DNA from 2 places in the Streptomyces sp. NPDC021562 genome. Region 1 is predicted to be linked to the other one. Evidence: predicted binding sites of a transcription regulator. Region 1 holds the regulator's gene; the other holds the start of a gene.
What was found. The regulator HrcA, encoded in region 1, represses chaperone genes, less so after heat shock. The targets are predictions, from matches to a motif close to TTNGCACTCNGNNNNNCNGAGTGCNAA.

Region 1 (8,718 bases):
GCCCTGCGCGTCCCCGGCGCGGGCGGCGGCCTTGCGCAGCGGGGCGGTGAGGTGGTGGACCTCCGGGTAGGCGGCGGGCGCGTACGGGCCGTGCTCCCGCAGGAAACGGTTGACCAGGCCGCGGGCGGGCCGCCCGGAGAACGCCCGGGTCAGCTCGGTGCGCGTGAACAGCGGGTCGGTCAGCACCCGCTTGTGCACGTCGGGGGCGCCGGACTCGGGGGTGGCCAGGAAGGCCGTGCCCAGCTGGGCGGCGCTCGCGCCCGCCGCGAGCACGGCCGCGATCTGGCTGCCGCGCATGATCCCGCCCGCGGCGACCACGGGCAGGCCCACGGTCTCCCGGATCTGGGCGACCAGCGCGAGCAGCCCGATCCCGGAGCCGTCGTTCTCGGGGACGTCCCGGTGGGTGCCCTGGTGGCCGCCGGCCTCGATGCCCTGGGCGATCACCGCGTCCGCGCCGGCCCGCTCGACGGCGAGGGCCTCCTCGGCCGTGGTCGCGGTGACGAGGGTGAAGGTGCCGGCCCGGCGCAGCGCGTCCAGGGCCTCCCGGCTCGGCACGCCGAAGTGGAAGGAGGCCACGGCCACCGGGTTGTCGAGGAGGACGGCGAGTTTCGCGTCGTACCCGTCGTCCCGGCCGCTGTCCGGGTCACCGAGCTCGGTCCGGTACCAGGCGGCCTCACCGGCCAGCTGGTGCGCGTAGAGGTCCACGGCCCCGGACTCCGCGTACTCCGGCTGCGGCATGAAGAGGTTCACGCCGAAGGGGCGGCCGGTCAGTCCCCGCAGTTGCTTGATCTCCTGGTACATCCCGTCGGCGGTCTTGTACCCGGCGGCCAGGAACCCCAGTCCGCCCGCCTCGGACACGGCGGCGGCGAGCTGCGGACCCGAGGCCCCGCCCGCCATGGGGGCCTGCACGATCGGAAAGCGGCAGAGATCGGTCAGTGCGGAGGACATGACGGCATGTTGTCACGTCCTCCGGACAAGACCGAATCGGCCGCCGGATTGGCACATGCCAGGAATGTGCCACCGCTTCGGCACGTGCCGGACGAATGTCCCGGCCCGTCAGCGACCGTTGAACGCGTCCTTCAGCCGGCTGAACAATCCCTGCTGCCCCGGCTGGAACTGTCCCGTCGGCCGCTCCTCCCCGCGCAGCTTCGCCAGCTCCCGCAGCAGCCGCTCCTGCTCCGGGTCCAGCTTGGTGGGAGTCGTCACCTCCACGTGGACGATCAGGTCGCCCCGGCCGCCGCCCCGCAGGTGCGTGACGCCGCGGCCGTGCAGCGGGATCGACTGCCCGGACTGCGTGCCCGGCCGGATGTCGACCTCCTCCAGCCCGTCCAGCGTCTCCAGCGGCACCTTCGTGCCGAGCGCGGCCGCCGTCATCGGGATCGTCACCGTGCAGTGCAGGTCGTCGCCGCGCCGCTGGAACGTGGAGTGCGGCAGCTCGTGGATCTCGACGTACAGGTCACCGGCGGGACCGCCGCCCGGGCCGACCTCGCCCTCACCGGCGAGCTGGATCCGCGTGCCGTTGTCGACACCCGCCGGGATCTTCACGGTCAGCGTCCGCCGCGACCGCACCCGTCCGTCACCGGCGCACTCGGGGCACGGCGTCGGCACGACCGTCCCGAAGCCCTGGCACTGCGGACACGGCCGCGAGGTCATGACCTGACCCAGGAACGACCGCGTCACCTGCGAGACCTCACCGCGGCCCCGGCACATGTCACACGTCTGGGCGGTGGTGCCCGGCGCCGCGCCCTCACCGTTGCAGGTGTTGCAGACGACCGCCGTGTCGACCTGGATGTCCTTGGTCGTGCCGAAGGCCGCCTCGTCGAGCTCGACCTCGATCCGGATCATCGCGTCCTGGCCGCGCCGCGTCCGCGACCTCGGCCCGCGCTGCGACGCCGTACCGAAGAAGGCGTCCATGATGTCCGAGAAGTTCCCGAACCCGCCGGCGCCGAAGCCGCCCGCGCCCCCGCCGCCGCTCTGCGACAGCGGGTCCCCGCCGAGGTCGTAGACCTGCTTCTTCTGCGGGTCGGAGAGCACCTCGTAGGCGGCGTTGATCTCCTTGAACCGCTCCTGGGTCTTCGGATCCGGGTTGACGTCCGGGTGCAGCTCCCGCGCGAGCCGGCGGAAGGCCTTCTTGATCTCTTCCTGCGACGCGTCGCGGCGCACGCCGAGAACGGCGTAGTAGTCCGTGGCCACTTACGACTCCGCCAGGATCTGTCCGACGTACCGTGCCACCGCTCGTACCGCTCCCATCGTTCCCGGGTAATCCATGCGGGTCGGTCCGACCACGCCGAGTTTGGCGAGTGTCTCGCCGCCCGAACCGTAACCGACCGACACCACGGACGTGGAGTTGAGTCCCTCGTGGGCGTTCTCGTGACCGATGCGCACGGTCATGCCCGAATCCCCCGCCTCGCCCATGAGCTTGAGGAGCACGACATGCTCCTCCAGAGCCTCCAGGACGGGCCGGATCATGAGGGGAAAGTCATGCCCGAAGCGGGTGAGATTGGCGGTACCGCCGATCACCAGCCGCTCCTCGTTCTCCTCGACGAGCGTCTCCAGCAGGGTGGAGAGCACCGCCGAGACAGTACCGCGGTCCTCGGCCTCGAAGGCGTCCGGCAGGTCCTCCACCAGCCGGGGCACGTCCGAGAACCGGCGGCCCGCGACCCGGCTGTTCAGCCGCGCCCGCAGATCCGCCAGGGACGCCTCCCCGAACGGCGCCGGGCAGTCGACCAGCCGCTGCTCGACCCGCCCGGTGTCGGTGATCAGCACCAGCATCAGCCGCGCGGGGGCGAGCGCGAGCAGTTCCACGTGCCGCACCGTCGACCGCGTCAGCGAGGGGTACTGCACCACGGCCACCTGCCGCGTCAGCTGGGCCAGCAGCCGGACCGTGCGGGCCACGACGTCGTCGAGGTCGACGGCGCCGTCGAGGAAGCTCTGGATGGCCCGCCGCTCGGGCGCGGTCATCGGCTTGACACCCGCCAGTTTGTCGACGAACAGCCGGTAGCCCTTGTCGGTGGGGATCCGCCCCGCGCTGGTGTGCGGCTGGGCGATGTACCCCTCGTCCTCCAGGGCGGCCATGTCGTTGCGCACGGTCGCCGGCGAGACACCGAGGTTGTGCCGTTCGGTCAGCGCCTTCGAACCCACCGGCTCCTCGGTGCCCACGTAGTCCTGGACGATGGCGCGCAACACCTGGAGCCTGCGTTCACTCAGCATCTTCGCGCCACACCTCCAGAAAGTCGTCCCCGCGGCCTTTCGGGTCTTTCGTCTGGCACTCTGCGAGCCCGAGTGCCAGCGTCCCCGGCCCAGTGTACGGCCGTCGGGTACCGACTGGGCAAGGTCGGTACGGGGACGGTACGGACCCGCCGCGTTCTGCGGCTAGCGTCGCGGTATGACGGTGACTTGGGAAGAGCTGGGCTGGGAGCGCCTGGCCGACGGGGTGGGCCGGTGCCGGCTGCCCGGCTGGGACTGCACGGCGGGGCTGGTCCTCGGCGCGGGTACGGCCCTCATGGTGGACGCCGGGTCGAGCCTCGCGGAGGGCGCGCGGTTGCGCACCCTGGCGCAGGCACTCGCCGACCGCCGTGTGACCCATCTCGCGCTCACCCATCCCCATTTCGATCACGTCCTCGGGGCGGCCGCGTTCGCGGGCGCCGACCTGTACGCGGCGGTGGGCGCGGAGGCCGTCCTCGCCCACGACCGCGAGGGGCTGCGCCTGGACGCGGTACGCAACGGCCTGCCGGCCCCGGAGGCCGAGGAGGCGGCGGACGCCCTCCCCACCCCCCGCCACCTGGTGTCCGGCGAGTGGACCCTCGACCTCGGCGGCGGCCGCCAGGCCCTGCTCGCCAACGTCGGCCCCGGCCACACCGCCCACGACCTCGCGGTCCTCGTCCCCGGCGACCCCGAGGTGGTGTTCTGCGGCGACCTGGTGGAGGAGTCCGGCGAACCGCAGGCCGGCCCCGACGCCGTACCGTCGCGGTGGCCCGCCGCCCTGGACCGGCTGCTGGCCCTCGGCGGTGACCGCGCCCGGTACGTCCCCGGTCACGGAGCGGTGGTCGACGCGGCGTTCGTACGGGCCCAGCGCGACGCCCTGGCGGCCCGTTTCGGCGTGTCGTAGGCACACCGCACCCGCTTCTCCTATCGTCATCCGAATGCGCCAGTACTCCGCCGACCTGACCCCGCCGTGGAAGAAGCCGAAGCCGGTGCCCGAGGTGGCCGCCGAACCCGGCCTGGTGGTGGAGGAACCCGGCACGGGCTTCTGCGGCGCGGTGATCCGCTGCGAGGCGGGCACGGTCACCCTGGAGGACCGCTTCGGCAAGCACCGCGTCTTCCCGCTGGAGCCGCGCGGCTTCCTCCTGGAGGGCCGGGTCGTCACCCTCGTACGGCCCGCCTCCGCGGGCCCGGCCCGCCCCACCCGTACCGCCTCCGGCTCGGTCGCGGTCCCCGGCGCACGCGCGCGTGTCGCCCGCGCGGGCCGCATCTACGTGGAGGGCCGCCACGACGCGGAACTGGTCGAGAAGGTGTGGGGCGACGACCTGCGCATCGAGGGCGTGGTCGTGGAGTACCTGGGGGGCGTCGACGACCTGCCGGCGATCGTGACCGAGTTCGCACCCGGCCCGGACGCCCGGCTCGGCGTGCTCGTGGACCACCTGGTACCGGGCACGAAGGAGTGGCGCATCGCCCAGTCGGTGACCGGGGACCACGCCCTGGTGGTCGGCCACCCGTACATCGACATCTGGGAGGCGGTGAAACCGGCGTCCCTGGGGATCGACGCCTGGCCCCGCGTCCCGCACGGCCAGGACTGGAAGACGGGCGTGTGCCGGGCGCTGGGCTGGCCCTCGGACAACACGGGCGCGGTGTGGCAGGCGATCCTCGCGCGCGTGAACTCCTACAAGGACCTGGAGCCCGAGCTGCTGGGACGCGTGGAGGAACTGATCGACTTCGTCACGGGCGGCGGTGGGGCGTGACCTCGGTGCGGCCTGACCTCAGTGGGGCCTGAACTCGGCGGGGCCTGACGCCTCCCGTTCAGTCCACCAGGTCCCGCACCACCGCGTCCGCCAGCAACCGGCCCCGCAGCGTCAGCACCGCCCGCCCCCCGTCGTACGCACCGCTCTCCAGCAGGCCCTCCGCCAGCGCCCGCCGTGACGCCGCGAGCCCCTCCTCCTTCAGCAGGGCCAGCGGCACCCCCTCGCGCAGCCGCAGCTCCAGCAGGATCCGCTCCACCCGCCGGTCCTCGTCCGACAGGACCTCGCGTCCGGCCCCCGGCGACCGCCCCGACGCCAGCGCCGCCGCGTACGCCCCCGGGTGCTTGACGTTCCACCAGCGCACCCCGCCCACGTGCGAGTGCGCCCCCGGCCCGGCACCCCACCAGTCGGCGCCCCGCCAGTACAGCTCGTTGTGCAGGCAGCGGCCCGCTTCCGAGGTCGCCCAGTTGGACACCTCGTACCAGTCGAAACCCGCCCCGGACAGCACCGACTCGGCGATCAGGTACCGGTCGGCGTGCACGTCGTCGTCGGTCATCGGCACCTCACCCCGGCGGATCCGCCGCGCCAGCTGCGTGCCCTCCTCGACGATCAGCGCGTACGCCGACACATGGTCCGGACCGGCCCCGATCGCCGCGTCCAGGGAGGCCCGCCAGTCGTCGTCGGACTCACCGGGGGTGCCGTAGATCAGATCCAGGTTGACGTGCTCGAACCCGGCCGCCCGCGCCTCGGCCACGCACGCCTCGGGGCGGCCGGGCGTGTGCGTACGGTCCAGCACGCGCAGGACGTGCTGCCGCGCGCTCTGCATGCCGAAGGAGATCCGGTTGAAGCCGCCCTCCCGCAGGGCCGCCAGATACGCCGGGTCGACGGACTCCGGGTTCGCCTCCGTGGTGACCTCCGCGTCCGCCGCGAGCCCGAACTCGTCCCGGATCGCGTGCAGCATCCGCACGAGATCACGGGCGGCCAGCAACGTCGGCGTACCGCCCCCGACGAACACGGTCCGCACCTCGCGCGGGTCGTCCCCGAGGACCTTCCTGGCCAGCCTGACCTCGTCGGCCACCGTGTCCGCGTAGTTGTCGCGGGAGGCGAGCACCCCACCGGTGCCGCGCAGCTCGGTCGCCGTGTAGGTGTTGAAGTCGCAGTAGCCGCAGCGGGTCGCGCAGTAGGGGACGTGCAGGTAGAACCCGAGGGGGCGGGCGGCGGCGCCGGCCAGCGCGGCCGCAGGGAGCGCGCCGTCGTCCGGGACCGGCTCGCCGTCGGGAAGTGCGGAAGGCATGTCCCCCATTGTCCCGTACTCGCCGCGTACGGATGTCCGTGCTCGTGCGCCGTCCCGTAACCGCCGCGTACGGCTGTCCCGCACTCGCCGCATACGGATGTCCGTGCACGCGCGCGTCCCGTACTCGCCGCATACGGATGTCCGGCCACACGCGCGTCCCCGTACGGTGCCGGTGACCGCGTCGTCACTCCGCCTGGAGCACCAGCAGCGCCAGGTCGTCCTCGGGCTGGCCGCCGCCGAACTCGTGGACGAGCCGCCTGATCCGCTCGGCGATCAGCTCGGCGCTCAGCCCCGCGCAGCCGGCCAGCGCCCTGGCGAGCCCGTCCCCGTCGTCGAACTGCCGGGAACCGGAGCGGCGCTCCGTCACCCCGTCCGTCACGCACAGCAGGCTGTCGCCCGGCGCGAGCTCGATCGTCTCGCTGGTGTAGGTCTCGTCCTCGACGACCCCGAGCAGGGTCTGCGGCCGGGCGGCGGTACGCACCCGGCCGTCGGGGCCGAGCAGCAGCGGCAGCGGATGCCCGGCGGAGGCGAGGGTGCAGCGCACACCGCCGCCTTCGAGCGGGATCAGTTCGCCGTACAGCAGGGACAGGAAGCGGGTCTGCGGGCCGTCGCCGGGCGGCAGGTGGCCACCGGCGGCGACCAGCGCCCGGGCGGCGGCGTCGGCGGCCTCGGTGGCGTCGTCGAGGAGCAACTGGTTGAGCCGGTCCAGGACGTCGGCGACCCGGTAGCCCTCGCGGGCGAGCAGACGCAGCCAGGGCCGCGCCAGGCCGATGACGACGGCCGCCTCGGGCCCCTTGCCCTGGACGTCGCCCACGGCGAAGCACCAGCGGCCGTCACTCGCCGGGAAGAGGTCGTAGAAGTCGCCGCTGGGTCCGCCCTTGTCGCAGGGCTCGTAGACGAGCGCACTGGCGACGCCCGGGATCTCGGCGACCGCCCCGGGCAGCAGCCCCCGCTGCAGGACGGCGCTGATGGTGGCCTGCCGGGCGTACTGGCGGGCCGCGCCGATGGCCAGGGCGACCCGGCGGCCGAAGTCCTCGACCAGGCCGGTGATCTCGTCGGGGAAGCCGTCCGGTCCTGAGCGTCCGATGACGAGCGTGCCGAGCGGCCGGCCGCCCGCGATCAGCCGGTAGGCGAGCGCCGCGCCGTGGGCGTCCCGCGGGCCGAGCGCCGCACCGGGCCAGGGGTAGGGCTCGGGCCCGGCCCGCAGGCCGTCCCCGGCGCCCGGCGGGTCCTTCTCCAGGGCCCGGCGCAGGTCCTCGATGCGGTTCTCGCTGCCGTGCCAGACACGCGCCAGCCGCGGCCCGCCGGCGCCCGTGGGGTCGTTCCAGCCGCCGCGCACGGTCGCCTCGTCCTCCAGCCACACCGCGCACCACTCGGCGAGCCGGGGCACGATCAGCTGGCCGGTGAGGGCGGCCACCAGGTTCTCGTCGAGCTGCCCGGCGAGCAGGTCGGAGGCCTCCGCGAGGAAGGTCAGGGCGCCCCGGTTCAGCCAGTCGCGGTCCCGCTCCGGGCGGTGCGGGCAGCTCCGGTCGGGCGCGGCCGACGGCGCGGGGGGCTCGGGGGCGAGGATCTCGGCGACCCTCAGCTCCTGCTCGTCGGGCAGGGTGCCGCCCCGGCCGGTCAGCCGCGCCCACACGGACTTCGCACCGGTGCGGTACGTCACCCCCCAGGATTCGGCGAGCGTGGCGACCAGCCGCAGCCCGCGCCCGTACTCCGGCGTCTCGTACGGCGTCTCGCCCGGGTGGTCGCGAGGCGCCCGGGAGGGATGGTGATCGGTCACCTCGACGACGAACGCGATCTCTTCGGTGGGGTCGCGCGGGTCACGCGCGTCGGGGACGGACTGCTCCAGCCACCAGTCGATCTCGACGTCGGTGCCCGCGTGCACCACGGCGTTGGTGACGAGTTCGCTGACGACGACCATGGCGTCCTCGGCGACCCGCTGCTGTTCCCGGCCGAGCAGTCCGCAGTCGCGCCACTCGTCCAGGGAGGCGCGCACCAGCGCGCGGGCGGAACCGGGCGCGAGGGGGCTTCCGGGCAGGGTCGCGCATCCTTGCGCGCGCGGGACCGCGCTGTCGTGCGCTTCCTCGGCGGCGGGCGCCTCGTCGCGCGCAGGCGCCTCGCGGACCCGGGAGACGGTCTCCCGTTGCGTGGGTATGGCCCCCATGTCCAGCTCCCCGAGCAGTTCGGACGAATACATCCCGACGGATGCGGACAGAGTGACAGACTGACTGCGCCCATAAGCACCGAGTTACCGAAGTGGGCCGCCATGAGTGAGAACAGTGCTACGCGTGTGCTCGAAGACGGACAGAAACCGGAACAACTCCGAGCATCCGGACCGTGCCCGCTGCTCACCGCGACGACCGCCGCGCGGGGCACTCACGGTTCGGCGCCCGCCTCGGCACCGGAACGCGGCGCGTGAGACGGGAGCCGGCAGGCCCTGACCGCCCGGACGAACGCCCCGACGGCACA
Region 2 (8,718 bases), on a different contig from region 1:
GCCGCGATGTCGTCGGGGAGCAGCCGGAAGTAGTCCGGCGGCGCCCACGGCGTGTGCGAGAAGTGGCCGATCCGCAGGTCGGGCCGCAGCTGCCGCAGCATCCGGGGCGCGAGCGCCAGGTGGTAGTCCTGGATCACCACCACCGCGCCGTCGCCGGCCTCCTCGGCCAGCGCCTCGGCGAACGCGCGGTTGTAGGCCCGGTACGACTCCCACTGGCGCCGGAACTCCGCGTCGAAGACCGGCTCCAGCGGGGTCTGGTAGAGCATGTGGTGGACGAACCACAGCACCGAGTTCGCGATGCCGTTGTAGGCGTCCGAGAACACGCCCGGGTCGATGTCGAGCATCCGGACCCGCTGGCCCCCGGTGTCCGCCTCCGGCAGCAGGCCGCCCCCGGCCCGCCGGACCGCCTCGCGGTCACCGTCGCTCAGCGCGGCGCACACCCACACCGCGTTCGCGTCCGGCCCGATCGCCGAGAGCCCCGAGACGAGCCCGCCGCCGCCCCGTTTGGCACGGAGCGCGCCGTCCCCGTCGTCCGGACGGAACTCGTACGAAACCGGGCCGCGGTTCGACGCGACCAGCACCTCTGCACTGCCGGTGGAAGCCATGGGGGAAGCCATACGCCTCAACCTAGCCCGGCTTGTAAACGCTCAAACGTACGGCCACGCCCGACGGGCGAACGTGTACCAGGTCAGGCCACCCGGCGGTCGGCGTACTCCGCGATCTCCACCATCGGCGGGCGTTCCTCCGTGTCCACGGAGTAGGTGCGGGGTTCGAAGCCGTCCTCGCCGCGTTCGAACTGGGTCAGGGACGGGCGGATCAGATGGCCGCGGGCCAGCCGCAGCTGGGCCGTGCGGTAGATCGCGGCGGACATCCGGCCGAGGGCCTGGCCGTCCTGGTGGCGGTGCTTGCGCACCCCGACGTCCACCTGGGCGAGCGCGTCCAGGCCGACCAGGTGCAGGGCGTCCACCAGCATGCCCAGCTCCACGCCGTAGCCGACCGGGAAGGGGAGCTGCTCCAGCAGGGTGCGGCGGGCCGCGTACTCGCCGCCGAGCGGCTGCACGAACCCGGCCAGCTGCGGCCAGTGCATGTTCAGCAGGGGGCGGGCCATCAGCTCGGTGACCCGGCCGCCCTGGCCCGCCGCGCCGGCGAGCGGGCGGTCGTACATCGCCTTGACCAGGTGCACGTCCGGGTCGGTCAGCAGCGGGCCGACGATGCCGGTGACGAAGTCGGAGGAGAAGTCCCTCAGGTCGGCGTCGACGAAGCAGACGACGTCCCCGCCGGTGACGAGCAGGGAGCGCCACAGGACCTCGCCCTTGCCGGGGACGGCGGGGATGCGGGGGAGGATCGTGTCACGGTGGACGACCCGGGCGCCCGCCGCCGCTGCCACCGCCGCGGTGCGGTCGGTGGAGCCCGAGTCGACGACGACGATCTCGTCGACGAGCGGCACCTGCCGCATCAGGTCGTGGCGGATGACCGCGACGATGTCACCGACCGTCTCCTCCTCGTTGAGCGCGGGCAGCACGACGGAGACGGACTGACCGGTGCGCTGCTTGGCGGCGAGTATCCGGTGCAGCGGACGGTCGGTCACGGACCAGGAGCGGGTGGCCAGCCAGCGTTCGGCTTCTTCCAGCACAGTCAGCGGCTCCTCACTGTCACGGTCACACTGCGGGGTGTGATCCATCTCGCGGTACGGACGACTATCTCAACTGTCCTGGCCTTCGGTTACAGTCTTGAACAACGCGCGTGACCATCGCATGTCCTGGCGTCACCGTGCGTTGACAACCGAATACAGCTCATCCAGAGGGGCAGAGGGAAACGGCCCGATGAAGCCCCGGCAACCCTCCAGTCGGTCTCGTGTTGCACAGCGAGGCTCCCGACTAGGGAAGGTGCCAAATCCGTCTCACGGCGAGATGCGTCGTGAGGAAGATGAGGAGAAAGGGCCTCGCCTCACATGGCTGCGCAGACTGTTGCAACCGCTTCCCCGAAGACCGTGGACCTCGGCCCCGCCGCCGCGCTGTCCTGCCGCGAGTGCGGCCACCGCGTGCCGCTCGGCCCGGTGTTCGCCTGCGAGGAGTGTTTCGGCCCGCTGGAGATCGCGTATGACTTCTCGGGCTACGACACCGAGGAGCTCCGCAAGCGGATCGAGGCGGGCCCCGCCAACATCTGGCGCTACGCGCCGCTGCTGCCCGTCCCCGCGGACGTGGCGACCAAGCCGAACATCAACCCGGGCTGGACCAAGCTCGTGCAGGCCGACAACCTGGCCAAGGAGCTCGGCGTCACCGGCGGGCTGTACGTGAAGGACGACTCGGGCAACCCCACGCACTCCTTCAAGGACCGCGTCGTCGCCCAGGCCGTCGAGGCCGCCCGCGCCTTCGGCTACACCACGCTCTCCTGCTCCTCCACCGGCAACCTGGCCGGCGCCGTCGGCGCCGCCGCGGCCCGGGCCGGCTTCCGCTCCTGCGTGTTCATCCCGCACGACCTGGAGCAGGGCAAGGTCGTCATGGCCGCGATCTACGGCGGCGAGCTCGTAGGCATCGAGGGCAACTACGACGACGTGAACCGGTTCTGCTCCGAGCTGATCGGCGACCCGGCCGGCGAGGGCTGGGGCTTCGTCAACGTCAACCTGCGGCCGTACTACGCCGAGGGCTCCAAGACGCTCGCGTACGAGATCTGCGAGCAGCTCGGCTGGCGGCTCCCGGACCAGCTGGTCGTCCCGATCGCCTCCGGCTCCCAGCTCACGAAGATCGACAAGGGGCTGCAGGAGCTGATCAAGCTCGGGCTCGTCGAGGACAAGCCGTACAAGATCTTCGGTGCGCAGGCGGAGGGCTGCTCGCCGGTGTCGACCGCGTACAAGGCGGGTCACGACGTGGTCCGGCCGCAGAAGCCGAACACCATCGCCAAGTCCCTCGCCATCGGCAACCCGGCCGACGGCCCGTACGTCCTCGACATCGCCCGGCGCACCGGCGGCGCGGTGGAGGACGTCGACGACGAGCAGGTCGTCGACGCCATCAAGCTGCTCGCGCGGACCGAGGGCATCTTCGCGGAGACCGCGGGCGGGGTGACGGTCGGGGTCACCAGGAAGCTCATCGAGAACGGGCTCATCGATCCGGCGAAGTCGATCGTCGTCCTCAACACGGGTGACGGACTGAAGACACTGGACGCGGTCGCGGGTACGGGACTCACCGCGACCATCCGCCCGAATCTCGAGTCTTTCCACGAGGCCGGGCTCGCCTGAGCCGACCGCACAGAACCAGGGCGTTGCCCGGACCGGAGGTCTAGACAGTGAGCGTCACCGTTCGCATCCCCACCATCCTGCGCACCTACACCGGCGGCCGGGCCGAGGTCGCCGCGGAAGGCGCCAACCTCGGCGAGGTCATCGCCGACCTGGAGAAGAACCACACCGGGATCGCCGCCCGTGTTCTCGACGACCAGGGCAAGCTGCGCCGGTTCGTCAATGTCTACGTCAATGACGACGACGTGCGATTCGAGCAGGGCCTGGAGACGGTCACGCCGGACGGCGCCGGCGTCTCCATCATCCCGGCCGTCGCCGGTGGCTGAGCCGCCGACCCGCCTGACGTGATGGCCGAATGACCGAACATTACCTTCGGTAACAAACGTCGCCGGTTGTGAATGGGATTGCCCCCTCCGCGAGAGAAGCGGAGGGGGCAATTCTGTGTGGTTGAGCGCGGTACAGTTGGGGAACACGGTCCCGATCACCGGGGCGCGGGCCCTGTTATTGGATACCTCGGGCCTGCCAAGAAGTAGCCAAAGTGTGCGGGTCATATGCGGCTTTCGTGGCTTTTATGGGGCCCGACTTGCCCTGAATTCGACCGAATTCTCGCTACATTCCGGACCCTTCCCGCCCAGAATTCTCGTCCGATTGACCTGTTGCAGACGGCAGTTGGACAGATACATTCAGCCGCGGTCGACGCGTTCCGGCGCACGCCCCCAACCAATGGGGGGTGAGGTCTGACCCGGATCCGCGAAGTGTGGATCTGTGCAAGGGCCAGTAATAGGGGAGTTAGGCATGGCTCAGGGCACCGTCAAATGGTTCAACGCGGAGAAGGGGTACGGCTTCATCGCGGTCGACGGTGGTGCGGACGTGTTCGTCCACTACAGCGCGATTCAGATGGACGGCTACCGCACCCTGGAAGAGGGCCAGCGGGTGGAGTTCGAGATCTCGCAGGGCCAGAAGGGCCCGCAGGCCGACATGGTTCGCGTCACCGCCTGAAACGGCACACACGAGGAAGGGCCCGCTCCCGTCAGGGGGGCGGGCCCTTCGCCGTGTCCCCGGAGGGCGCCGGTCCGGGTCTCCGGAGGGTGCCGCCCGGTGTTCGCGGGCGGCTGAGCGCGCCGCCCGATACCCGGGAGGCGCTTGCACTCGCCTAGGCCGAGTGCTAATCATTGCGTTAGCACTCTGAAGGTGAGAGTGACAAAGAAGGACCGGGTCGGTGAGGCCCGCGGACCGGGTGGGGCAAGGAACCCACGGGTCGGCGAGCCGTCCGTCGCGGGCGCGGGCGCGGTCCTCGAAGACTCACCCCCAGTCCTGGAGGGACCACTTCACATGGCCAAGATCATCGCGTTCGACGAGGAGGCGCGGCGCGGCCTCGAGCGCGGCATGAACCAGCTCGCGGACGCCGTCAAGGTGACGCTCGGCCCCAAGGGCCGCAACGTCGTCCTCGAGAAGAAGTGGGGCGCCCCCACGATCACCAACGATGGTGTCTCCATCGCCAAGGAGATCGAGCTCGAGGACCCGTACGAGAAGATCGGCGCCGAGCTGGTCAAGGAAGTCGCCAAGAAGACGGACGACGTCGCCGGCGACGGTACGACCACCGCGACCGTGCTCGCCCAGGCCCTGGTCAAGGAAGGCCTGCGCAACGTAGCCGCCGGCGCCAACCCGATGGCCCTCAAGCGCGGTATCGAGAAGGCCGTCGAGGCCGTCTCCGGTGCCCTCCTCGAGCAGGCCAAGGATGTCGAGACCAAGGAGCAGATCGCCTCCACGGCCTCCATCTCCGCCGCCGACACCCAGATCGGCGAGCTCATCGCCGAGGCGATGGACAAGGTCGGCAAGGAAGGCGTCATCACCGTCGAGGAGTCCCAGACCTTCGGTCTGGAGCTGGAGCTCACCGAGGGTATGCGCTTCGACAAGGGCTACATCTCGGCGTACTTCGCCACCGACATGGAGCGTATGGAGGCGTCCCTCGACGACCCGTACATCCTGATCGCCAACTCCAAGATCGGCTCCGTCAAGGACCTGCTCCCGCTCCTGGAGAAGGTCATGCAGTCGGGCAAGCCGCTGCTGATCATCGCCGAGGACGTCGAGGGCGAGGCCCTGTCGACCCTGGTCGTCAACAAGATCCGCGGCACCTTCAAGTCCGTCGCCGTCAAGGCCCCGGGCTTCGGCGACCGCCGCAAGGCGATGCTGAACGACATCGCCATCCTCACCGGCGGCGAGGTCATCTCCGAGGAAGTCGGTCTCAAGCTCGAGAACACGACCCTCGACCTGCTGGGCCGCGCCCGCAAGGTCGTCATCACCAAGGACGAGACCACCATCGTCGACGGTGCCGGCTCCACCGAGCAGGTGCAGGGCCGGGTCAACCAGATCCGCGCCGAGATCGAGCAGTCCGACTCGGACTACGACCGCGAGAAGCTCCAGGAGCGCCTGGCCAAGCTCGCCGGTGGCGTCGCCGTCATCAAGGCCGGTGCCGCGACCGAGGTCGAGCTCAAGGAGCGCAAGCACCGCATCGAGGACGCCGTGCGCAACGCGAAGGCGGCCGTCGAGGAGGGCATCGTCGCCGGTGGTGGCGTGGCCCTGCTGCAGGCCTCCCAGGTCTTCGAGAAGCTGGAGCTGGAAGGTGACGAGGCGACCGGCGCGCAGGCCGTGAAGCTCGCCCTGGAGGCCCCGCTCAAGCAGATCGCCGTCAACGCCGGCCTCGAGGGTGGCGTCGTGGTGGAGAAGGTCCGCAACCTCACCCCGGGTCACGGCCTGAACGCCGCGACCGGTGAGTACGTCGACCTGGTCGCCGAGGGCATCATCGACCCGGCGAAGGTGACGCGTTCCGCCCTGCAGAACGCCGCCTCCATCGCCGCGCTGTTCCTCACCACCGAGGCCGTCATCGCCGACAAGCCGGAGAAGGCCGCCGCGGCCGCCCCGGGCGGCATGCCGGGCGGTGACATGGACTTCTGAGCCTGACGGCTCGGCAGCTCCCGCACAGCACGAAGGGCGGTACCCCCTGGTCGACAGGGGGTACCGCCCTTCGCCGCACCCGGGGTCGAACGGCCCCTGGCGGGTGAGGAACGCAACGTCGCGGCGAGTTCGGTGAGCGCCTTCCCGGCCGGAAACTGCGGGACGTCGGTGACCGACGGTGATCCTGCAGGCGGGCCCCGGCTGCCCCTGGCGGGTGGGGGACGGGACCAGCGCGGCGATGAGTTCGGCGGGCGCGTCCAGTGCGTCCGACGGCGAGGCAAGGCGCCGTGGTCGAGCGGCCGCTGCCCGGCGGGCGATCCGGCGGGCGACGCGGTGGGGGCGCCTCCCGGCCGGAGGACGCGGATGGCGATGCCCGACGGGCCGCCGAAGGCGTGCCCCGGCAGCCCCTAGCGGGTGAGGAAGGGGCCCAGTGCCTCGGTGAGTTCGGCCGGTGCGTCCAGGGCGATCAGGTGCGCGGCGGTGGGGAACTCGACCAGGGTGGCGCCGGGGATCCCGGCGGCGTAGCGGCGCCCGATGTCCTGGAAGTCGGGGACGTCGAGCTTGCCGATCCCCACCAGGGTGGGCACGCGGATGCCGGCGAGGTCGCCGGCCGTGGGCCCCTGGGAGTGCTCGCCCACCACGTCCTGGTTCACCAGCGACGTGCGCAGCGGGCCGCGGAGCCGGTCGGACAGTCCGTCGGCGACGTCGTCCCAGCCGCGGGCCGGCCCGCGCAGCCACATGTCGAGGTTCACCCGGACGGCGGTGTCCAGGTCGCCCGCGGCCAGCGCCGCGGTCTCGGCCTCGTCGTACGCGATCATCTCCGCGGACCAGTCGTACCCCGGCCACGGCGGGGCGAGCAGCGCCAGCGAGTGCACCCGGTCCGGGTGGGTGAGCGTGAAGTCCACGGCCACCCGGCCGCCCCAGGACGCGCCCACCAGCCGGACCCGGTCGAGGCCGAGGTGGTCCAGGAGGCGGCGCAGGTCGTCGCTCTCGCCGAACGGTCCGCTCGGCGGCGCGGACTCGCCGAAGCCGCGCAGGTCGTACCGGACGACCGTGTGCCGTTCGGCGAGGGCGGGTGCGACCGCGTCCCACATACGGTGATCCGCCACACCGGCGTGCACGAGTACGACGGGCGGCCCGTCACCGGTGACGGAGTAGGAGAGGTGGCCGAGCTCGTCGGCGAGTGTCTGCATCCGCAGATGCTCCCAGCGCCCCGATGCGCACCGCCACCCGATAAGAGGAGCGGGACGCCAGCCGACAAGAGGCGCGGGGCGTTGGCCGATAAGGGGCGTGGGGTGGGCCCCCGGGGCCGTGGCGGGGGTCACACGGCTTCGTCGGCGGGAGTGGGAATGCGCGTGGGCGGACGGATCGTTGTGCACGACGCGCACTCGATGCGCGTGCACATACCACCCGGTCAACGAGCCGGACCGTACGACCTCGGGCGCCCGGCCTCGGGTACCCGCCCCACTCACGAGGAGCCCCCCACGTGACCGTCACCACGACCCCCGCCTCCCGCGCGGCGGAGATCCTCTCCCGCCCCATCGTCCTGAACGGGCTCACGGTCCCCAACCGGATCGTGATGGCCCCCATGACCCGCCAGTTCAGCCCCGGCGGCATCCCCGGCGAGGACGTGGTCTCGTACTACGCCCGCCGGGCCGCCGCCGGTGTCGGTCTGATCGTCACCGAGGGGACGTACGTCGGCCACGACTCGGCCGGGGACAGCGGCCGTGTCCCGCGGTTCCACGGCGAGGAGCAGCTGGCGGGCTGGGCGAAGGTCGCCGAGGGCGTGCACGCGGCCGGCGGCACGATCGTCCCGCAGCTGTGGCACATCGGCATGGTCCGCAAGCAGGGCCGGCCGCCGTTCGCGGACGCCCCCGCCGTCGGCCCCTCCGGCATCCGCCTGGACGGCACCGAGGGCGAGGGCAAGGAGATGACCCGCCAGGACCTGGACGACGTGATCGCCGCGTTCGCCGAGGCCGCGGCCGCCGCCGAGCGCATCGGCTTCGACGGCGTCGAGCTGCACGGCGCGCACGGCTACCTGCTCGACCAGTTCCTGTGGGCGGGCACCAACCGCCGTGCCGACGCGTACGGCGGCGACCTGGTGGCCCGTACGAAGTTCGCCGCCGAGGTCGTCGCCGCGGTCCGCGCGTCGGTCTCCGCCACCTTCCCGGTCATCTTCCGCTTCTCGCAGTGGAAGTCCGACAACTACGACGCCCGCCTCGCCGAGACCCCCGAGGAGCTGGAGGCGATCCTCACGCCGCTGGCCGCCGCCGGCGTCGACGTCTTCCACGCCTCCACCCGGCGCTACTGGCTCCCCGAGTTCGAGGGCTCCGACCTCAACCTGGCCGGCTGGACCAAGAAGCTCACCGGCAGGCCCACCATCACCGTCGGCTCGGTCGGCCTCGACGGCGACTTCATCAAGGGCTTCATGGGCGAGGGCTCCCCGGTCAGGGGCATCGACGACCTCCTCGACAGCCTGGAGCGCGAGGAGTACGACATGGTCGCCGTCGGCCGCGCCCTCCTCCAGGACC

Region 2: groL (chaperonin GroEL) is a predicted target of HrcA. The motif match lies at 4,375-4,401, and genes of this name have one in related genera.

Annotation. Positions count from the first base shown of each region.
Region 1 covers NZ_JBFACN010000015.1:88,593-97,310, reverse strand. The annotation lists gene AB0G52_RS23890 (nitronate monooxygenase) at 1-948, opposite strand, end outside; gene dnaJ (molecular chaperone DnaJ) at 1,057-2,193, opposite strand; gene hrcA (heat-inducible transcriptional repressor HrcA) at 2,194-3,210, opposite strand; gene AB0G52_RS23875 (MBL fold metallo-hydrolase) at 3,386-4,108, shown strand; gene AB0G52_RS23870 (DUF3097 domain-containing protein) at 4,143-4,958, shown strand; gene hemW (radical SAM family heme chaperone HemW) at 5,017-6,249, opposite strand; gene AB0G52_RS23860 (SpoIIE family protein phosphatase) at 6,434-8,413, opposite strand.
Region 2 covers NZ_JBFACN010000005.1:365,423-374,140, reverse strand. The annotation lists gene AB0G52_RS10665 (trehalose-6-phosphate synthase) at 1-605, opposite strand, end outside; gene AB0G52_RS10660 (glucosyl-3-phosphoglycerate synthase) at 689-1,633, opposite strand; SAM riboswitch class I at 1,791-1,933, shown strand; gene thrC (threonine synthase) at 1,952-3,235, shown strand; gene AB0G52_RS10650 (MoaD/ThiS family protein) at 3,283-3,558, shown strand; gene AB0G52_RS10645 (cold-shock protein) at 4,028-4,231, shown strand; gene groL (chaperonin GroEL) at 4,565-6,187, shown strand; gene AB0G52_RS10635 (alpha/beta fold hydrolase) at 6,595-7,380, opposite strand; gene AB0G52_RS10630 (NADH:flavin oxidoreductase) at 7,674-8,718, shown strand, end outside.